3 regions of the Cryptobacterium curtum DSM 15641 genome follow, and region 3 is predicted to be linked to each of the others. Evidence: predicted binding sites of a transcription regulator. Region 3 holds the regulator's gene; each other region holds the start of a gene.
The links. Region 3 encodes HrcA, which represses chaperone genes, less so after heat shock. Its sites were predicted from a motif close to TNTTAGCANNCNNNNNNNNNGNNTGCTAANA; they were not measured.
Positions count from the first base shown of each region.

Region 1: CCUR_RS04495 (Hsp20/alpha crystallin family protein) is a predicted target of HrcA. The motif match lies at 2,006-2,036, and genes of this name have one in related genera.
Region 2: CCUR_RS00650 (co-chaperone GroES) is a predicted target of HrcA. The motif match lies at 1,477-1,507, and genes of this name have one in related genera.

Region 1 is NC_013170.1:1,041,768-1,048,540, forward strand. It holds gene CCUR_RS04480 (AMP-binding protein) at 1-322, opposite strand, end outside; gene CCUR_RS04485 (helix-turn-helix domain-containing protein) at 469-1,047, opposite strand; gene CCUR_RS04490 (hypothetical protein) at 1,270-1,554, opposite strand; gene CCUR_RS04495 (Hsp20/alpha crystallin family protein) at 2,103-2,540, shown strand; gene CCUR_RS04500 (GNAT family N-acetyltransferase) at 2,783-3,340, opposite strand; gene rpoD (RNA polymerase sigma factor RpoD) at 3,404-4,672, opposite strand; gene CCUR_RS04510 (putative DNA modification/repair radical SAM protein) at 5,093-6,544, shown strand; gene CCUR_RS04515 (TIGR03915 family putative DNA repair protein) at 6,687-6,773, shown strand, end outside.
Region 2 is NC_013170.1:164,488-171,260, forward strand. It holds gene CCUR_RS00640 (sensor histidine kinase) at 1-591, shown strand, start outside; gene CCUR_RS00645 (response regulator) at 594-1,379, shown strand; gene CCUR_RS00650 (co-chaperone GroES) at 1,576-1,863, shown strand; gene groL (chaperonin GroEL) at 2,025-3,665, shown strand; gene CCUR_RS00660 (diacylglycerol/lipid kinase family protein) at 3,836-4,807, shown strand; gene CCUR_RS00665 (TrmH family RNA methyltransferase) at 4,945-5,799, shown strand; gene CCUR_RS00670 (SpaA isopeptide-forming pilin-related protein) at 6,151-6,773, shown strand, end outside.
Region 3 is NC_013170.1:880,702-887,474, reverse strand. It holds gene lepA (translation elongation factor 4) at 1-1,356, shown strand, start outside; gene CCUR_RS07470 (hypothetical protein) at 1,368-1,562, shown strand; gene dusB (tRNA dihydrouridine synthase DusB) at 1,571-2,566, shown strand; gene hemW (radical SAM family heme chaperone HemW) at 2,563-3,669, shown strand; gene hrcA (heat-inducible transcriptional repressor HrcA) at 4,051-5,061, shown strand; gene dnaJ (molecular chaperone DnaJ) at 5,127-6,248, shown strand; gene CCUR_RS03800 (RsmE family RNA methyltransferase) at 6,256-6,773, shown strand, end outside.

The sequences.
Region 1 (6,773 bases), 160 kb from region 3:
GCCGCATGCCAATAGACAAAAGACCACGCGCAAGATTGTCGGTGCGTTTGTCGAACTGAGCATAGGTCCAGCGCAGATCGCGGTCGGGATACACAATGAATTCATGCGATGGATCAATTTCTACCTGCGCCCGAAAATAACTGCCAATGGTCTTTTCGGTGTGCAGAGGCCAGTCGCTATCTCCTGGTTGCGGACGACTCCCATCTGCTCGGCGATATGCCTCGCGTGCCTGGGCAGCTTCTTCGCGTTTACGCACCTCGAGGGGGGTCCAGCCCCGAGTATCAGTTGGTATCTCTGAAAAATTATCTGATGACACGGTCATAAAAGGGACCTTTTCCTGCAATAGCGGTGGACGTGAGATGAGTCGAGATGATCGCTTGAACTCAAGCGCGACGGTGAGCTTTCTTGTCTCTCATATGATTCACAATGAACTTGGTGAACTTGAGCAAGCCCATTAAGCTTGAAATCCTAGAGGGGCGTATAGACAACAGCAAGAAACCGTGCGCTTTGTCCTTCGTGAGCACGCACCTGGTGAGGCACGATTGAATCGTAGTAGATCGATTCACCCGGATGGAGCACATAGAGCTCTTTGCCATATTCGATCTCTATCTCGCCTTCAAGGCCGTAGAGCCATTCTTCACCTTCGTGACCCACGAGTTCATGTTCAGTTTCACCCGACGGATCGATGGTGATAATAAATGGATCCATATGCCGCGAGGGGCGCCCCGCTGCAAGGCTAAAATACGCCAAGTCGCCGGCATCACTTGCAGTCTGAAGGCTCTTCAGACGAGTGACTTCTTCCATCTGGCTTGTGCCGATATAGAGAGGACCGAGCGATTCATCGTCGTCCATGAGCGTGCCCAAACGCACACCCAGTGCCCGCGTAATTTTGATAAGCGGCGCAAGTGACGGTGGCACCTCGCCCGCTTCGAGTTCAGCAATAGCGGATACATCACATCCGCATCGATCAGCAAGATCTTGCTGGGATAGATGATGCGCCTCGCGCAACGTTACAATCTTGTGACCCAGCCTGTTTTCGTCGGACATGCGACTCCTCCCCGCTTGCACCATGAACCTCACGGTAAATGAATATCATGGCGACGTGCTCGTATGCTGCCGTATTGTAGGGCAGCACACCGCACATTCGCTCGAACAGCAACAATGCCGGCGGGGAAATCCTCGGTTTCGATACAATAAGCCGCCATAAGCGCGCTGGGACTACTGCACAGTACGGCAATACTAATCTAGATCACGCACACAATGTGGGAGTTACTTTATTTTGCCGCGCTCGAACGTATGATGTCGGCGGACCCGCTTTGGTTCGCGAAAATCGAGCTGAGGTTGCACGTAGTCAAGCGTTTCATCTTGCCGTACCAGTTCAATCTGATCAATGATCCACGTCACTGCTTCGTTGCCGAATACTTCCAACATCTTAATACGCGCATCAGTCATATTCTTTTTCGAGCCAGCTTGTGCTGAACTCTCAAATTCGAAAATACCGCTGGTTGGATGCTCCCCCACCGGAGATTTGTAATGTGCGCGATAGGTCTTCATCTGCCTCAATTCCATCTCAACGTACGCACTGGTCATCATGAGCTCTGTGTGCTAACCAGCACGAGCTTATATATACCAATCAGCATGACGTATATGCGAGCAACCGCTCTTTGTCTGTATATCGGTATGTTTGTATGTCGGCACCTACTCAGTGCGTCTGAACATGTATATGAGCTCGATTGACTGTATCGCAAGTACGAGACAAGAACAAGCGACATCGTATGGCTCTGCAAAAGCCCCGGTCTCCATGCCCGCCTCGCAAAAGTCTTGGACTCTATGGCACTTGCAAAAGCCACCAACATATACCTACCTCGCAAAAGTTGCCGACTATATCCCCGTCTTGTAAAAGCCTTGGGCTCTGTGGCGCTCGCAAAAGACCTCAAAGTTCTAGACTGACTTTAAAACCAAGCAAAAGTTCCCGCTCGGTAACGGTGTATGACGTAACAGCAACCGTTAGCACTCTCACATTGAAAGTGCTAACAAGTCAGGCTATAACAAGACTACACAGTAAGCGACGGGGTAACATGCCCCAGACGGAGATGAGAATTATGCTAGTACCTGCGAAACGGAACTTCTTTAACGACTTTATGGTTAGCCCTTTTGATGCCTTCTTTGATACCCCGCAAGCAACGGGAAAAACATCTTTTGGATTAATGAAGACCGACATCAAAGAAACCGATACCGATTTTGAACTTACCATCGATTTGCCCGGCATGAAGAAAGAAAATATCACCGCTAATATTGCTGACGGCTATCTGGAGGTTTCTGCTGAAACGAAGCATGAGACTGAAGAGGATGACAAGAATGGATCGTTCCTGCGCAAGGAACGCTTCGAGGGCAAATGCAGCCGTAAGTTCTATGTCGGCGATGAAGTGGATGAAGATGGCATCAGCGCCCAGTTTGATAATGGCACCCTGAAAATTATGGTGCCAAAGCGCACTGCACCAGCTCCCGAGCCGAAAAAGAGCATTGCCATCGAGGGTTAAACCAAGCTGGAAAGCGCCTGAGAGTAAAAGAAAACAGGCGGTAATGGGGTGTTGATGCAAGTCAGCACCCCATTTTAAGTTAGTACTCGTTTTTAGAGGTAAATAGCTACCAGTGTCTTGAATGAGAAAGCCAGCGAATCAGCAAGATGGATCTTCGGACGACCTCTTGGACACATTAGACCGCAAACCCTAAGAACAGTCGATCGCTTCGGGGCTTTTCCATGCCCGTACGAACGTCCCCATTATTGAACGTGCGATAGTTGAGAAAAGGGAATAAAGGGTGCTGGTGCACCATGATCGGCAATGAGTTTTTCCATCCAGATAATATCAAGCCATCGATTGAACTTATACCCGCAGGAATTAAACTGCGCGCACCGCGCGTAACCGCACGTGCTATGAAAACGGAGACTCGCTTCATTTTCACCGGTAATACAGGCATACAGGTTCGTAACTCCTTGACGAGCGAGTATGCGCTCAAGCTCGGTATAAAGCGCCGCCGCAACACCTGTGTGTTGAGCACGTGAACTCAAATAGATGGTTGTTTCAGCTGAATGAAGGTACGCAGATCGTTCACGCAGCGCATGCGCGTAGCAAAATCCCACAACCGCAAGAGACTGGTCGCACACAACAAGAAAAGGATACTGCGCAAGAGTATTTTCAATACGCAGACGACATTCATTAGCTGAAGGAGCATCCTCTTCAAAGGTCGCCGTTGAAGTACGCACGTACTCACCGTAGATATCCGCCACCGCACCGGCATCATCGCCCGTTGCTATACGGATAGTCCATCCATCAATCACTGAACTCCCCTTCCCAACTTGGATACCGCTTGCCCTCAAGCGCACGGTCCAAAGGAGTGCTCACTAATCCTCGAGATAGTCCTTCAGTTTGCTTGAACGACTGGGATGACGCAGCTTCGCCAGTGTCTTGCTTTCGATTTGACGAATACGTTCACGTGTCACACCGAATTCACGGCCGACTTCTTCAAGGGTGCGCGGATGACCATCTTCAAGACCGAAGCGCAAACTAATTACCTTGCGCTCACGTTCGGCCAGGCCATCAAGTACCTTCGTCAGCTGTTCTTGCAGCATGCTGAAGCTTGCTGCATCCGGTGGTACCACCGCGGCGTCATCTTCAATAAAGTCGCCCAGCTGGCTGTCTTCTTCTTCACCAATCGGTGTTTCCAACGAAACAGGTTCTTGGCTGATCTTCTGGATTTCACGCACTCTATCGGGCGTCAAATCCATTTCTTCAGCAATTTCTTCCGGGGTTGGTTCACGTCCCAATTCTTGAAGAAGCTGACGCTGAATACGCACGAGCTTATTGATTGTTTCGACCATGTGTACCGGAATACGGATAGTACGGGCCTGATCGGCAATAGCACGGGTAATAGCTTGCCTAATCCACCAGGTTGCATACGTCGAAAACTTGAAGCCCTTCGTGTAGTCGAATTTCTCAACGGCACGAATAAGACCTAAATTCCCCTCTTGAATAAGGTCGAGGAACAGCATGCCACGTCCGACATACCGCTTTGCAATCGACACTACCAGGCGGAGATTTGCTTCAATAAGCTGCTGCTTTGCATCAAGACCGACCGCTTCAATGCGCGTCAAGCGCCTGTGCTCGCGACGGGAAAGCTCTTCGGCGTTATCGGCCTCTGCAGCTTCGAGCTGCTCGCCTGCTTCGACACCTGCTTCAATCTTCATGGCAAGGTCGATTTCTTCAGCTGCCGTAAGCAGCGGAACCTTGCCGATTTCTTTCAAGTACATACGCACTGGATCGCCGGTGAGCATCGTAATAGAAGTATCAGCAGCACGAGAGCGCGAACTCTGGCGAATGCGTGATTTCGAAGCGGTTACCTTTGGAAGACTCACCGAACTTGAAGCCTTGAGTTCTTCTTCAGGAATTCCCTCAAGAAGATCTTCTTCGCTTTCGGCTTCGGGTTTATCCCCCGCGATTGCATCGTCAGAAATATCCGGAACACCAACGGTATCCGGCGCTTCTAAATCTTCCAGATCGACTGAATCTTCAGAGTCGGAAGCTGCTTGATTTTGTATTTCTTCATCCGGCTGGCTGCTGCCGTCTTTGCCAGGTACTTTTTCTGTCGTAGAAGTGCGAGAAGCTGCTGCCACGTGACTTCCTTTCAAAGGAGCCTGCAGACCCTGTAAATCGGAGACAGGGCGTAAAGATACAGCAAAGTAGTGTACCACACTTCGCCTGCTTCTTAATAGGGCTATCTTGCCCAAACTTCAATCGCATGAAGGGTTCATGGGACATTGACAATCGAACATTTGTTTGCAATGATGAAACACGAACATCTATTCGCTTTTTGCATCTTAACAGCTGGGATTTCCTGGTGTGGTTAGGTTTGAAATTCTTGGTGTACTAGGGGTTTTGAATGACAGAGCTTTGAAGCATCGAGGTTTGGACTGCTGGGATTTGAAACATCAAGATGTGCGATAGCAGGATTTCAAAGCGTTGAGTTTTGAACTGCTGAGATTCAAGGCATCAGAGTTTACAACACCACGGTCTTGGAATACGAGGGGACTTACGTGGAACTTGCCGACAAACTGGAAATACTTGCGGATGCCGCAAAGTACGATGTTGCCTGCACCTCTTCCGGTGTCGAGCGCAACGCGCGACGCGGACAGCTTGGCACTGCCCACTCGGCCGGATGTTGCCACAGCTTTACCCCCGATGGGCGCTGTATCTGCTTGCTTAAGGTGCTCATGTCAAATTCCTGCATCTACGACTGCGCCTATTGCGTCAATCGGTGCTCAAACGATCATCGGCGCGCCACGTTTTCCCCACGCGAACTCGCCGATCTGACGATTGACTTCTATCGACGTAATTACATCGAGGGCCTCTTTCTTTCAAGCGGTATCGTAAAAAGCCCTGATTACACAAGCGAGCTGATGATTCGTACTTTGCGCATCCTGCGTGACGAATATGGCTTTTGGGGCTATATCCACGCAAAGGCTATCCCTGGTTCTAGCTCGGAAGCCATCGATCAACTGGGACGCTTGGCCGATCGCTTGAGTGTGAATATGGAACTACCGAGTAGAGAAAGCCTTGCCCTGCTTGCACCTGATAAACAGAAACAAAACCTTATCAGGCCAATGCGATATATCCAGCACACCATCACTGAAGATACCGATAAGCGCGCTCTTTCCTCAAAGCAGAGTCGCGCGCTTGCGTGGCGCAAACAAGCCCCTACCCTCACGCGCCCACGTGCCTTTGCGCCCGCCGGTCAAAGCACGCAGATGATTATTGGAGCGACTCCCGAAAGCGATTTTCACATTCTCAATTTATCAGCTGCTCTCTATAAAACCATTCAGATGAAACGCGTTTTCTTTAGCGCTTATCTACCGGTAAACCACGATACACGGCTCCCCGAAAGCCCTCGTATCCAGCTCGACCGAGAGCATCGCTTGTATCAGGCTGACTGGCTCATGCGCTTTTATCACTTTGATGTCGCTGAAATTATCGACGAGGCGCACCCCTTTCTTGACCTCGCTCTTGACCCAAAAGCAAACTGGGCAATCAATCACCTCGATCGATTCCCCTTAGAAGTGAACACGGCACCCTATTGCGAATTACTGCGCGTGCCAGGCATTGGGGTGCGCGGTGCCCAGAGCATTATGCGAGCGCGTAAGACGCACACGCTTACTGAAAGAGAATTGCGTCGGCTCGGCATAGTCTATAAGCGAGCACGGTTCTTTATTACTTGCAATAATAGTTGGGGTGCCACCGGTATTCCTTTCGACCGCGACTCTATCAGAGCCCAGCTTGTTGCCGCCATCAACGGAGGTGAACACGGACGGCGTTCTGGAGGTGTAATAGCCGGACAGCTGTCCTTTGACGATCTTATTGCACCCGCAGAAATACCCGGCCAGGTGGTTGATCCAATTTCGAGCAAACAGACAATGGCTCCGGTGACACGCACTCAGCATCCCAACCAGTTGCTTGGCAGCTTTGAGGCGGAAACGAAGTGTGCGTCATGAATGATTCTCTTTTAGCTACTGAGTATTCACGCGCCAGATTTGGAATAGCGCGTGATAGCAAAATGCATCCCACGAACAGAGGTATTCTTCAGCAGCGATGCATTCGTTTGCCACGCTTTATAGCAACAACAAGATGAACCTCATGAATATACCGCACAATAATGCCGCTCTACCACCGACAAGCAATGCCACGCTTGCGACGGCGCACACAACCATCGATTGCCCCGAT
Region 2 (6,773 bases), 720 kb from region 3:
CCTGCTGCGGCGCGAGGTGCTATTGCGGAGGTTCGTAAGACGGCTAAGAGTGCTCTCGAAGAAATTCGCTCTATGATTGGTGTGCTGCGCAACGAAAGTCAGGAAGTCGAAACCAATCCGACGAATGGCACCGATCGCCTGCCTGATCTGTGCGCTTACGCATGCAATGCTGGTCTTGAAGCAACACTAGAAACAGATGGCTACGATGCTCATAAAGTACCTGCTTACGTTGATGTGACGGTATTCGGCATTGCCCGCGAGGCGTTGACGAATGTGGTGCGCCATGCTCAGGCAAAGAAGGTGCGTATTACATTGTCTCAAGAAGCCGATCAGGTACATTTGCGCATTGAAGATGATGGATGTGGCATTCCCGAAGGACCTTCTGCCTCTATGAAGGCATCTGCGCCGGGATCGGCGTCGGGTCGTAAGCGCTCTGCGCACTCGCAGCTTGACGATATCTCTGCTGGTGGTCATGGGCTGCAGGGCATGGAAGAGCGGGTATATGTGTTGCACGGTTCGTTTTCGGCAGCCAATCGGCCACAAGGTGGTTTTGCGGTTGACGTGCGTATACCGCTTCAGGAAGGTGAATAGCCATGGATGATCTGCTGGGTGGCTCGCAGCTCTACGACGATGATTATCGGCGTGCGCAAGAGCGCCTTCGTCGGCGCAGCGAACAGGCTGTAGCTGAAGCTGATTTAGGAGTAAATACGTCTGAGACCGTCGACGTGCTTATTGTCGACGACCAAGACCTGGTGCGTAATGGCTTTAAGCTTATTTTGTCGTCATACGACCATGTGCGTGTAGTGGGCGAGGCAAGCAATGGTATCGAGGCATACGAGCAGTCACTTGCTCTTCGCCCACAGGTCGTTCTGATGGATATTCGTATGCCGGTTGAAGATGGTATTGCGGCTACGCGCAAAATTGTTGGTGATACCGCCTTGGCGCAAACGCGCGTCCTCGTTCTGACAACGTTTGATATTGACGAATATGTTTACGATGCTCTTCAAGCAGGGGCCAGTGGCTTTATGTTGAAAGACGCCGAGCCCGATGATATCGTGCGGGCCGTACGGACTGTGGCGGCAGGGGATGCCCTTATTCAGCCTTCGATTACCCGTCGTTTAATTGAGACCTTTGTTTCATCGCGCCCTCGCACTTCTGCAGCAGCAGGTGGACTTGTTGACCTTACCGATCGTGAACGCGAAATCTTAAGGTTCGTTGCTCGGGGTATGAGCAACGAAGAAATTGCCGATGATCTTGTTATTTCTCCCGCAACTGTCAAAACACACTTAGCGCGTATTATGGGTAAACTCGACGCTCACGATCGTGCTCAGCTCGTAGTGGCTGCCTATGAGAGCGGTCTCGTTCAGCCTGGAAAGTAACGTGCGCGTAACGGCGCGGTGAAATCTTAGCCCCTAACCTTCAGATTTCTTGAAAACGCTTGTTATCCCCCCGCTGGATGATAAGATAGCCATCGTTGATTGGCACTCTGCTGTGATGAGTGCCAGCACTCGGAGCCCGTGAGGCGATGTGTGAGGTAAAGCCGTTTATGACGGACCAGCGAAAGGAAGGCAAGATATGAATCTGAAACCGTTGGGAGATCGTGTCATCGTTAAGCAGGACGAAGTTGAGGAAACCACTGCTTCAGGCCTGTTTATTGCAAGTAGTGCTAAAGAAAAGCCGACCACCGGTATCGTTTTGGCGACCGGCGCGGGCAAGGTGGCTGAAGACGGTAAGGTTCTGCCTATGCCAGTAAAGACAGGCGACCATGTGGTGTACGCTAAGTTTGGTGGCACCGAAATCGAAGTCGAAGGCGAAAAGGTCATCATCCTGCGTGCCGACGATATCTACGCGGTTCAAGAGTAGCACAATCCGCCAACGTGTCGGTGTTTCTCCTGCATGCAGGTGATTTTATGATAGCAGTCGGTTCCAGAAAAGCCTGAGATATCGATCTGTATTAGGTAAATTCAGACGAGTCAAATAAGTCAGACAGACCAAACAGAAGCAATCTTGAAAGGATTCATGTTATGGCGAAAGAAGTTTTGTTCGATGCGGACGCACGCGGCGGTCTTGCCGATGGCGTAAGGAAGCTGTCCAACGCGGTTAAGGTGACGCTTGGTCCCAAGGGTCGCTACGTTGCGCTGGAGAAGTCGTATGGCGCTCCACTTGTTACTAACGACGGTGTAACTGTTGCAAAGGAAATTGAGCTTGAAAACCCTGTTGAGAATATGGGCGCTCAGCTTATCCGTGAAGCTGCGGTCAAGACGAACGATGCAGCAGGCGACGGTACGACTACCGCTACACTTCTGGCTGACGCTATCGTCACCGAAGGTCTGCGCAACGTAATTGCTGGCTCCGATGCTCTGGGCATTCGTCGTGGTGTTGAAAAGGGCGTTAATGCAGTAGTCGAGGCCATTAAGGCTGATGCCATTGCGGTATCTGGCAAAGATCAGATCGCTACGGTCGGTACTATTTCTGCAGGCGATCCGGTTATCGGCGAAAAGATCGCCGAGGCTATGGAACTCGTGGGTAAAGACGGCGCTATTTCCGTTGAAGAAAGCCAGACATTTGGCATCGACCTCGAGCACGTCGAAGGCATGCAGTGGTCTCGCGGCTACATCAGCCCCTACATGGCTACTGACATGGAAAAGATGGAAGCTAACCTGCAGGATCCATACATCCTGTTGACCGACCAGAAAGTTTCCAACATCCAGGATATGGTTGGTCTGCTCGAGCAGATTATGAAGTCGGGTCGTTCGCTGCTTATTGTGGCAGAAGATGTCGAAGGCGAAGCATTGGCTACCCTGCTTCTGAATAAGCTGCGTGGCACGCTCAACGTTGTCGCCATTAAGGCTCCGGGCTTTGGCGATCGCCGTAAGCGCATTCTCGAGGACATTGCTATCGTGACCGGTGCGCAGGTCATCGACAAAGACTTTGGTATGACCATTGCTGACGCAACGATCGACATGCTTGGCCATGCGAAGAGCGTTAAGGTCGACAAGGATAACACGCTGATTGTTGATGGCGCTGGTGACAAGAAGGCCATTGAAGAGCGCAAAGAGCAGATCAAGGCCGAACTTGAGCGTGTTGAATCCGATTTCGATCGCGAAAAACTGCAGGAACGTCTCTCGAAGCTTACCGGCGGTGTAGCGGTGCTCAAGGTAGGTGCTGCAACCGAGTCAGAGCTCAAGGAAAAGAAGAGCCGCATCGAAGACGCGCTGCAGGCTACTCGTGCAGCTGTCGAAGAAGGCATCGTAGCTGGCGGCGGTGTTGCACTTGTTGACGCACTTCCTGCACTTGAGGGTGTTAAGGCTGCAAGCAAAGATGAAGAGATTGGCGTTGAGATCGTGCGCAAGGCTCTTGAGGCTCCCATGCGTGAGATTGCCAAGAATGCTGGGTACGAAGGCTCCGTGGTGGTTGAGAAGGTCAAGGGCATGAAGAAGGGCCAGGGCCTCAATTCTGCAACTGGCGAGTACGGTGACATGATTGAAATGGGTGTTAACGACCCTGTTAAAGTGACGCGTACGGCTCTGCAGTCTGCTGCTTCCGTGGCTACCCTCATTCTGATTACCGATTGCACCGTCAATGAGATCCCGAAAGATCCCGATCCAGCCGCAGCAGCTGCGGCTGCAGCCCAGATGGGCGGCGGCATGGGCGGTATGATGTAAATCTTACTTCCGTAAGGTTGCATTCCCGCTTATCGGATTAGTATGATGCTCCGGCATTTGCAAAAATGTCGGAGCATTTTTGTGCGTAAAGAAATAGACTTTCTATCAGCAAAGATATGTTCCATATCGGTTGGGTAAGATCGTATTAATTGGGCGCTTTGGGGAGGTATATGTCTGCGTCAGTTACAGGCGAGAAAGTTTTGCTTATAGCTAACCCTTCTGCACAGAGCGGGAAGGGCGCTATTGCCGCAAACTTCGCTGCCGATGTGCTTGAGCGGAGTTTAGCTGAGTCTGCTGTGGGCAGTTACCTCGCTGGGGCGCAGCTCGAGGTTCAGTTTACTAAATCAGCGGGGGACGCTTACCATTTCGCCTTTGCTGCTGGTGGTTATCGTGCGGTAGTAGCGCTTGGCGGTGATGGAGTTATCCATGATGCGGTCAATGGACTGATGCATCTAGAGGCGTTCGACCGTCCTGCATTTGGGGTGATTCCTTCTGGCACGGGTAATGATTATGCTCGCGCACTTGGGGTGCCGCTGGGTACAGCTGAAGCGGTGCAGGTGCTCTTGCAGGCGCGTGCGCCCCGTGCGGTTGACGTGGGCAGTTGTAATGGTGTCTACTTTGCTGAAACACTTTCGTTTGGGTTGGATGCGGCCATTGCACTCGATACGATGGAGCGGCGTGCACGCACCGGGCAGACAGGTGCGAAAGTATTCGTTGCAAGTGGTATCGATCAGGTGCTGAATCATCTGCGTGCCTATAAATACACCGGTACGTTTGACGACCAATCTGTGCAGGGACAATCGATTACCTTTGCGGTGCAGGTGGGTCCTTATTACGGCGGTGGGTTCCGTATTTGCCCTGATGCGCAGATTGATGACGGATACTTTGATATCTGCATAGCCCATCCACCAGTTGGTCCGACGCGCGCTCTTTATATTTTTCTGCGCGCCAAAAACGCCCATCATACAAAGTTTCGCCAGATTGAATTGCGGAGAGCAAAAAGTTTATCGCTGCACTTCGACGAGCAGCCCTGCGTGCAAATCGATGGTGAACCGCTGGTAGCCGATTCATACGAAGTGCGTATACATCCACATGAACTGCAGGTTTTAGCACCCCCTATGCGTGGTAGTACGTCGCGCTAATGTATGTGCATGATGAATGATGAATCAGTATTACCTCTCCTGATAAAAGACAGTATGTCGGGGCAATGCAATGCACAGCGGTATGAAGAAAAAGAGTGTGTTGACGTCATAAGGCAATGCCGTAAAAGGATAAAACGGTGAACATTATTGAGATAAACAGCTGGGATGATCCACGACTCGATGCTTATGCACGCTTGACTGAAGCACAGCTGCGTAATCGACTTGAGCCTGAAAGGGGGCTGTTTATTGCTGAGTCGCCGAAGGTGATTGCTCGTGCGCTTGCGGCAGGCATGCAGCCTCTTTCGTTTCTCATGGAACGGCAACATCTTGCAGCGGCGCGTACGCTTATTGAAGGTTGTACCGCCGAAGATGGATCGGACATTCCCGTGTTTACTGGTTCGACTGAAATTCTTAGTCGTCTCACTGGTTTTGAACTGACGCGTGGGGTCCTCTGCGCAATGCGTCGACCTGCTCTTCCTTCAGTGGAAGACCTGCTTGCGAATGCGCGGCGGGTGGCAGTACTTGAAGGCATCGTGGATCACACAAATGTGGGGGCTGCTTTTCGATCGGCAGCGGCACTTGGTATCGATGCGGTTTTGGTAACTCCTACCTGTTGCGATCCGCTTTATCGCCGATCAGTGCGCGTTTCTATGGGCACAGTGTTTCAGGTACCTTGGACTCGTATCGGCCAGACGCCCGACGATTGGCCTGATCGCGGTCTTGAGCGTCTTCATGCGTGTGGCTTTTCTACCGCAGCTATGGCACTTTCTGATAACTCTGTTTCACTATCTGACGCAGCGCTTAATGCGTGCGAGCGCTTAGCTATTATTATGGGGACAGAAGGTGACGGCCTAGCAAAACGCACCATTGCTCAGTGCGATTTCACCGTACGTATCCCCATGCGTCATGGGGTTGATTCCCTCAACGTAGCTGCTGCAAGTGCTGTGGCGTTTTATCAACTTTGTTCTTCAAGCAATTCCTCAGGGAAATAGCAAGCAGCGCACTTCTTAAGGAGTAGTTGGCGTCGAGTGATTTTCAAGTAGTAATTAATAGTTTGAGCAATTTCCGGAGCCCTACCTCTCATTTCCAGACAAATAGTTGAGCCAATCGATTCTCAGACCGATATATAACGCCGAGCAGCTAGAACAAAAGCAGAGTTTTCAGATGCTGAACGGCTGCTCGCCAGCTGCTAGAAAACGGAAAGGTTTTTGCCCACCTACCAGGTAGTGCTTTGCCTGATCTGGGCAGGATTTTCACTGATACGCGGCAAGATCTATCGCGCATGCTGTCATGAAATGCGGCTTCCAATGGCCGTGCTTTCAGCTGCGTGATAGGAGGCGGCGATGCGTTTTGGGTGGGTAATACGATGCAGGTGGCGAATTGCGTTAGCGGGGGCACTTATCTGTGCGCTTGCATGTTGCGGTTGCTTTTTCGTCTTTCACACGACGTTAGAGCAAGCGTTTGCTTCAGAGAGTGCTTCGCTTGAGGTAGGGGCCGATATCTTCTATGGTGGCTATAGCACGAATTGGCTTTCCGTCGAGGGCAGCATGGCGTATTGCGCTCATCCAGAAAAGCAGACGCCGCCTGCCGGTTCGTATGAAAAACAGGAGATAGTCGCCACAAATGGGCGCACCGATGAAGTACGTGCCGATCTATGGTTTGGGTTTGGTGGTCCTGGTTTTGACGCTTCCTGGTGGCCTACTACCTGGTACGACGGAAGCGCGATGACCGACGAGCGCTATGCTGCTTTAACACATATTATTGTGGCAGAGGCGTATAACGACAGCGCTATTGCGGCACTTAAGGGCACCTCGCAGCAATTTCGCACATGGGCCCGCGCTGAGGTGCTCGGATACGACGAAGAAGGTCTTGTCTCCAACGAGCAAGCGACTGCACGCATTATAGCTGCTCATCTGCACGATGTGCCGTCGGCGTTTACTACCTTTGCCCTTCATACGGGCTCTTC
Region 3 (6,773 bases):
ATTGAAGATGGCCTTGCTATCCCCGCTGATGATGCCGTGCTTGCCAGTGGTAAAACGGGTGTCGGCGTGCATGATCTGCTCGAAGCCATTGTCTATGACATTCCCGCTCCTACGGGCGATGCACACGCGCCACTGCGCGCGCTTATCTTTGACAGTTATTTTGATGCGTATCGTGGTGTGGTAGCGCTCGTGCGCATTGTTGACGGGCAGCTTACCTGTGGACAACACCTGCGTCTGCTGGCTACCGATGCCGAGATGATCGCTGAAGAAGTTGGCGCACGTCATCCGGCGGAAGAGCCGTTGGAATGTCTTAGCATGGGCGAGGTTGGCTATCTTGTGACGGGATTGAAGGATATCGCACAGGTAAAAGTTGGCGACACCATCACAGCTACTGAAAACACAACCGTCGAGCCACTCCCGGGCTATCGTGAAGCGAAACCCATGGTCTTTACGGGGCTTTTCCCGATTGATGGCGACCAGTACGAGCCGCTTAAAGAAGCGCTTGAAAAGCTTTCCCTTAATGATCCAGCCCTTATTTGGGAACCTGAGACCTCGCATGCGCTTGGCTTTGGGTTCCGCGTAGGCTTTTTGGGACTTTTACACATGGAAGTTGTTAAGGAACGGCTTGAGCGTGAATTCAGTCTTGATTTGCTTGCAACTGCGCCAAGTGTGGAATATCACGTCTACAAATCATCGGGAGAAATGGTAAGCCTGCGTTCGCCGCAAGAGATGCCCGATCCGGGTGAAATCGATCATATTGAAGAGCCGTATCTCAAGGCAAAGATACTTATTCCGCCTGATTATGTCGGTGCTGTTATGGATTTAACGGTGGCGCGTCGCGGTGAATTTATTACGATGAACTACCTCAGCCCGACGACGGTCGAAATGGTTTGGGAGATTCCCTTGTCGGAACTCATTATGGACTATTTCGATAAGCTGAAGTCGAATACACGAGGATACGCAAGTCTCGACTATGACTTTGATGGCTATAAGCCAAGCAAGTTGGTTCGGCTTGATATCTTGCTGGCGGGCAAGCCTGTTGACGCGCTGAGTTTTATCGTTCAAAAAGATAAAGCCTACGATCGTGGGCGGGTGCTCACTGAAAAACTCAAGGAAATTATTCCCCGACAGATGTTTGAAGTGCCCATCCAAGCTGCTGTTGGTGGGCGTGTTTTATCGCGTCAAACAGTCAGTGCTAAACGTAAGGATGTTCTTGCCAAGTGTTATGGCGGCGACATCAGTCGTAAGCGCAAGCTGTTGGAAAAGCAGAAGCAAGGTAAGAAACGCATGAAGGGAATCGGCAATGTTGAGGTTCCCCAAGAAGCATTTATGGCCATATTGAAGGTCGACGAGTGATAGGCAACTATATGGCAGATACACAAGACGATACCGAACGCAGTTGGATTGACGAGGCCTTTGATGACAGGCGGCCGCCAACGCGGCGCATGGCTGGTTCGAGCAAAGCAGCAATTGGCTGTGGATGCTTTCTGGCCATTCTTTTAATGGTGATTATCGGTGTCTTAGGGCTTATGGGTGCCCTGAGTCTATCGAAAACCGTATAGGGCATCAGGTGGATTGGCCGGCATTTATGGCAACGCATCCGGTTATGTTAGCTCCTATGGCTGGCGTAACCGATCCAGTTATGCGTAAGCTCTGTCTTGAACAGGGCGCTTCTCTTACGTTTACCGAAATGGTAAGCGCTAAAGGGCTGTCGTATGAAAATCAGCGCACTGAAGACCTTTTAACGCTTTCTCCAGACGAGACACAGGTTGGCGTGCAACTCTTTGGACATGAGCCTGCTACCATGGCCCACCAGGCAGCACGTGTACGCGAAATGCTTGGCGAAGCGCTTGCTGTTATCGACATCAACATGGGCTGTCCTGCCCGAAAAATTATTACCAAAGGCGATGGATCGGCTCTTATGCAGCAGCCCGACCGTGCTGTACACATTGTTGCTGCTGTTGTTGACGCCGTCGATGTTCCGGTTACCGTTAAGATGCGGCGCGGGTTCGCGCTTGGCTGCGAGACTGCGGGTGATCTAGCACGTCGTGTTGAGCAGGCAGGAGCTGCGGGGGTAACGGTTCATGGGCGATTTGCGCAGCAGTTATACCGCGGCACATCCTGCCATGCGACTATTCGTCGCGTAAAAGAAGCGGTTGCGATTCCGGTGGTTGGCAATGGGGATGTCTGTTGTGGCGCTGATGCGGTTACGCTTATGCGTGAAACTGCGTGCGATGCCATCATGATTGCACGAGCAGCTGAAGGAAATCCATGGGTGTTCGCCGACGTGGCAGCAGCACTCGCTGGTAAGCCAGCACCACAACCACCCAGCTTACGCGAGCGCGTCGCGCTTGCTCGACGCCATGCGCGAGAGCTCTATAGGTGGGAGCCGCGTACACTGGTGCGTATGCGCAAGCAGGGGAGTTGGTACTGCAAGGGTCAACCAGGTGCCTCACAGGCGCGCGAAGCGTTGAATCGATGCCGGTCGCTTGCAGAATTTGAGGCTGCATTTGACGAAATGGATCGCCGTCTCGACGAACTTGAAATGCGTGAGGATGCGCAATGAACGATCCTTTCAAAGCGCTCTATGTGCATGTTCCGTTCTGTCGGGCAAAATGTTCGTATTGCGATTTTGCATCACATGTTCCAGGACACAACAGCGAAATGGATGCATATGTTGAAGCGGTTGTGCTTGCCCTGCGTGCCCGTGGGCGCGACGGGTTGTTGAGTGATATTGAAACCGTCTATTTTGGTGGGGGCACACCAACATTTCTAGGACCTGCCCGCCTTACTCAGTTACTGTATGCACTATCTCTTTCAATGCACCTAACCGATACGGTTGAATGCACTATTGAGGCAAATCCTGAAAGTCTGACACGGCGTATGGTGCGTGATCTGTGGGCGCTGGGAGCCAATCGGCTTTCCCTTGGTGTACAGAGTTTTGACGATACGGTGCTCGGTATATTGGGGCGTCCTCATTCAGCTGATGATGCGCGCCGTGCAATCGACGATGCGCATGATCGCTTTCACAATGTATCAATCGATTTGATATGTGGTATTCCTGGTCAAACGCCTGGAAGTTTTCTTTCAAGTGTGCAGGAAGCTATCGCGCTCGGTGTTTCGCATATTAGTATTTACCCGCTCACCATCGAAGAAGGCACACCATTCTATAGCCTATATAGTAAAGGGCTGCTTGCTGCTATTGACGAAGATGAACAAGCTGATGCCATGATAGATGCTTCACGTATACTTAAGCAGGCTGGTTTCTATCGATATGAAGTAGCAAGCTATGCTCGTATGGGATATGAATGCCGCCATAACTGTTCCTACTGGACAGGAGTACCGTATCTCGGTATAGGGTCGGGAGCCGTTAGTATGGAACAGAACGACGAGGGACGTTGGCGCAGTCAGGATGGATATATTCTTGAGCGACTCGATCGCTATCAGCGCGAAGCAGAAGATCTCATGCTAGGTATGCGCCTAACAAAGGGTATTTCCGATATACGTCTTAATGAAGCGGCGAAGTTGCTACCGCAGGCACCAAATACGTTTTCATCGCTTGTCTCGCTCGGTCTGGTTGAACATACGGATGGCGTATGGCAGTCAAGCGAAAAAGGATGGCTGCTTGGCAATGAACTCTATGGAGCACTTCTTGATTTGGCACCCTAATTAGCATGGGCACTTTTAGCGCTCTAGCCAGCATGGGTACTAACACGATCATTGCGTATGCCAGCGTGCGCCTCACGGCGTTCAACAGGTTGATATATTTCATCTGCATCGGAGGATTCCTTGGTAACAGCGTGCGCCTCATGGTGTTAAACACGTCGATACATCGACGTTGACTGTTCTCCTGGTGACATATTGGTATCTTTTGGAAGACAGTATCAGCACTCGATAGGCTTGGCTGCTAGAATGCCCTTTCAGCAAAGTATGTCGCAAAGCGTATTTTGGTGATGGTTGTAAAAACAGCTGACGAGTTTTTGAAGAGCCTTTCACCAAACAGTCGCGAAGTAGCTGCGAAGAGTAACCGGAAAGGAGCGTGAACCAAAGATGCTTTCTGATAGGCGCCAACGGGTGCTTGCTGCACTGATCGAAGAATACATATCGCACGCCCTGCCGGTTGGTTCGCGCACGCTGGTTGAGAACTATCGTTTGGGCGTCAGTTCAGCAACGGTGCGCAACGAACTATCAGTGTTGGAAGATGCAGGCTATATTAAGCAGCCGCATACGTCCGCTGGGCGCATTCCCACCGATTTCGGGTATCGCGCATTTGTCGATGACTTGTTGGGCTCGTATGTTACCGAAGAAGACCTTGATGAAGATTCTCGCCGTGCGGCGCGGGCGCTGAAAGATTCAGCGCTTGAACTCGACGATTTGATGGATCGCACCACGTCGGCGTTGGCTCGCCTGACAGAATGCTTATCGATCGTATTGCCCCCACAAACACTTTCGCTGTCAGTGCGACAGATTACACTCGTGGCGCTCTCAGCGCGGCGCGTCATGATTGTGGTGGTAACTGAAGAAGGACAGGTGCTTGATCGTCAGGTGGAATGTCCCTGCGAAGTATCACCTGATGAAGTACATGCCGTGCAGGAGACCTTAAACGCGCTGATTGTCGATAAACAACCAGATGATATACCGCATCATATTGACGAGGAACAGTTTCCCGACCATTTAACACGCCTTCTTATACGCGAGACGCTACGCCTTGTTGAAGAAGGCTCGGCAGGGCGTGCTCATCAAGAAGGTCTCAAAGCGTTGGTCCGACAACCCGAATTTGCGCAGGCACAGGCATTGATGCCCGTACTTGAAGTGCTTGAAGACGATACGATTTTGTTGCGTATACTGCACGATGTTGATAGCGATGGGAATACCACAGTGCGTATCGGAAGCGAAAACGGAGCCGCCTCTCTTGCGGGAGTGTCGGTGGTGGCTGGTCGTTACGGTCGTGGCCACAGCGAAGGAATTGTGGCAGTCATTGGGCCAACACGAATGAATTACGCACAAGTTATCAAGGCGGTGCGCACAGCGCAGAGCGCCTTGGGTGACACAGACGCATAAGGAAGACAGCTAGCGCTCTTGTAAAGATGGTAGCGTTGGATCGGTAAAGGAAGGTAGAACGTTTCATGTCCAAAGATCTCTACGAAGTACTCGGGGTTGAAAAGACAGCCACCGATGACGAGATCAAGAAGGCGTTCCGACGTCGTGCACGGCAACTTCATCCTGATGTCAATAAAGCGGATGATGCCGAGGAACAGTTCAAAGAATTAAACGAAGCATATGACGTGCTTTCCGATCCGGCTAAGCGTGCTCAGTATGATCGGTTTGGCACTATCCCTGGTAGTGCTGGTGGCAATGCACCATATGTCGATCTCGACGATCTGTTTGGCGGATTCGGCAGCATGGGCGACATCTTCAGCAGCTTCTTTGGCGGCGGTCAAGGTGGCGTGCGTATGCGGCGTGAGGGGCGTGATATGGGCGTGGGCTTGCGGCTTACGCTTGAAGAAGTGGCCGCTGGTGTGAAGAAAGAAATTGTCTACGATCGCCTTGCGCCGTGTCCCGAATGCGGCGGCAGCGGATTGGGTCCTGATGGAAAGGAAACTACATGTCCCGATTGCCATGGACAAGGCCGTGTTGTTACCGTTCAGCGTACCTTTTTAGGAGACATGCAGACCGCTTCGACCTGTCCGCGCTGTAACGGCACCGGCACTATTGTGACGGATCCTTGTCCAGAATGCGAAGGGCAGGGACGAGTTCCCGACCGTCAGCGCATTACCGTTGAGGTACCCGTTGGTATTCGCGACGGTCAGCAATTGCGCCTTTCTGGCTTTGGCGAAGCGGGCATGCAAGGAGCCAGCGCGGGCGATCTTATTGTGACGTGCCGTATCGTCGCTCATGATTATTTCAAGCGCGATGGCGACAATTTGCATACGCGCGTGAGCATTTCAATGGTGCAAGCCGCACTTGGCGCTGAAGTTGAAGTTGATGGCATTTTCGAAGGTGAAAAAGTAACCGTTGTTATTCCTGAAGGCTGTCAGAGCGAACAGGTTGTTCGGACGCGAGGGTATGGTATGCCACGCTTCAAAAGCGAAGCGCGAGGCGATTTGTTTACGCATGTGAATGTGGTCATTCCGAAAAAGCTTTCGAAGCGCGAACGAGAATTGCTTGAAGCGCTTGCAGAAGAAATGGGCGAGGGATACACCGAAGAGAGAACACCCTTCCAGAAGATCAAAGACGCGTTTAACTAGGAATCTCATGAGCTTGGCACGCTTCTTTCTTCCTTCTCAGGTGCTTGCCTGTGAACAGGAAAGTCCCTTTATTTTGCGTCTTTCTGCCGAAGATGAACACCACGCGCGGGTCTTGCGTCTTGCAGCTGGTGAACATGTGGCTGTTGTTGATGCGGCACAAGACTACTTTGAGTGCGAGATTGTTTCCTTCTATGCAGCAGGCATGTGCGTGCGTATTGCGGCGCATAATTCTGCTTCTGTCGACCGTCCCCAGGTATGTCTGTTGCAGGGTATTTCAAAAGGTGACAAGGTTGATGTTGTTATACGGCACGCGACCGAGCTCGGTGTAACGCAGTTTGTACCGTTAGCCTGCGAGCGAAGTGTGGTGAAACTTGACGGTGATAAAGCACACAAGCGGGTCGGTCGGTGGCGTGCGATTGCCAAAAGTGCCGCTATGCAATCAGGGCAGCCGCGTATACCTGAAGTTACTCTTCCGTATCGCTGCGACGAAGTGGCAGAGATACTTTCAGATGCTACGTGTATCCT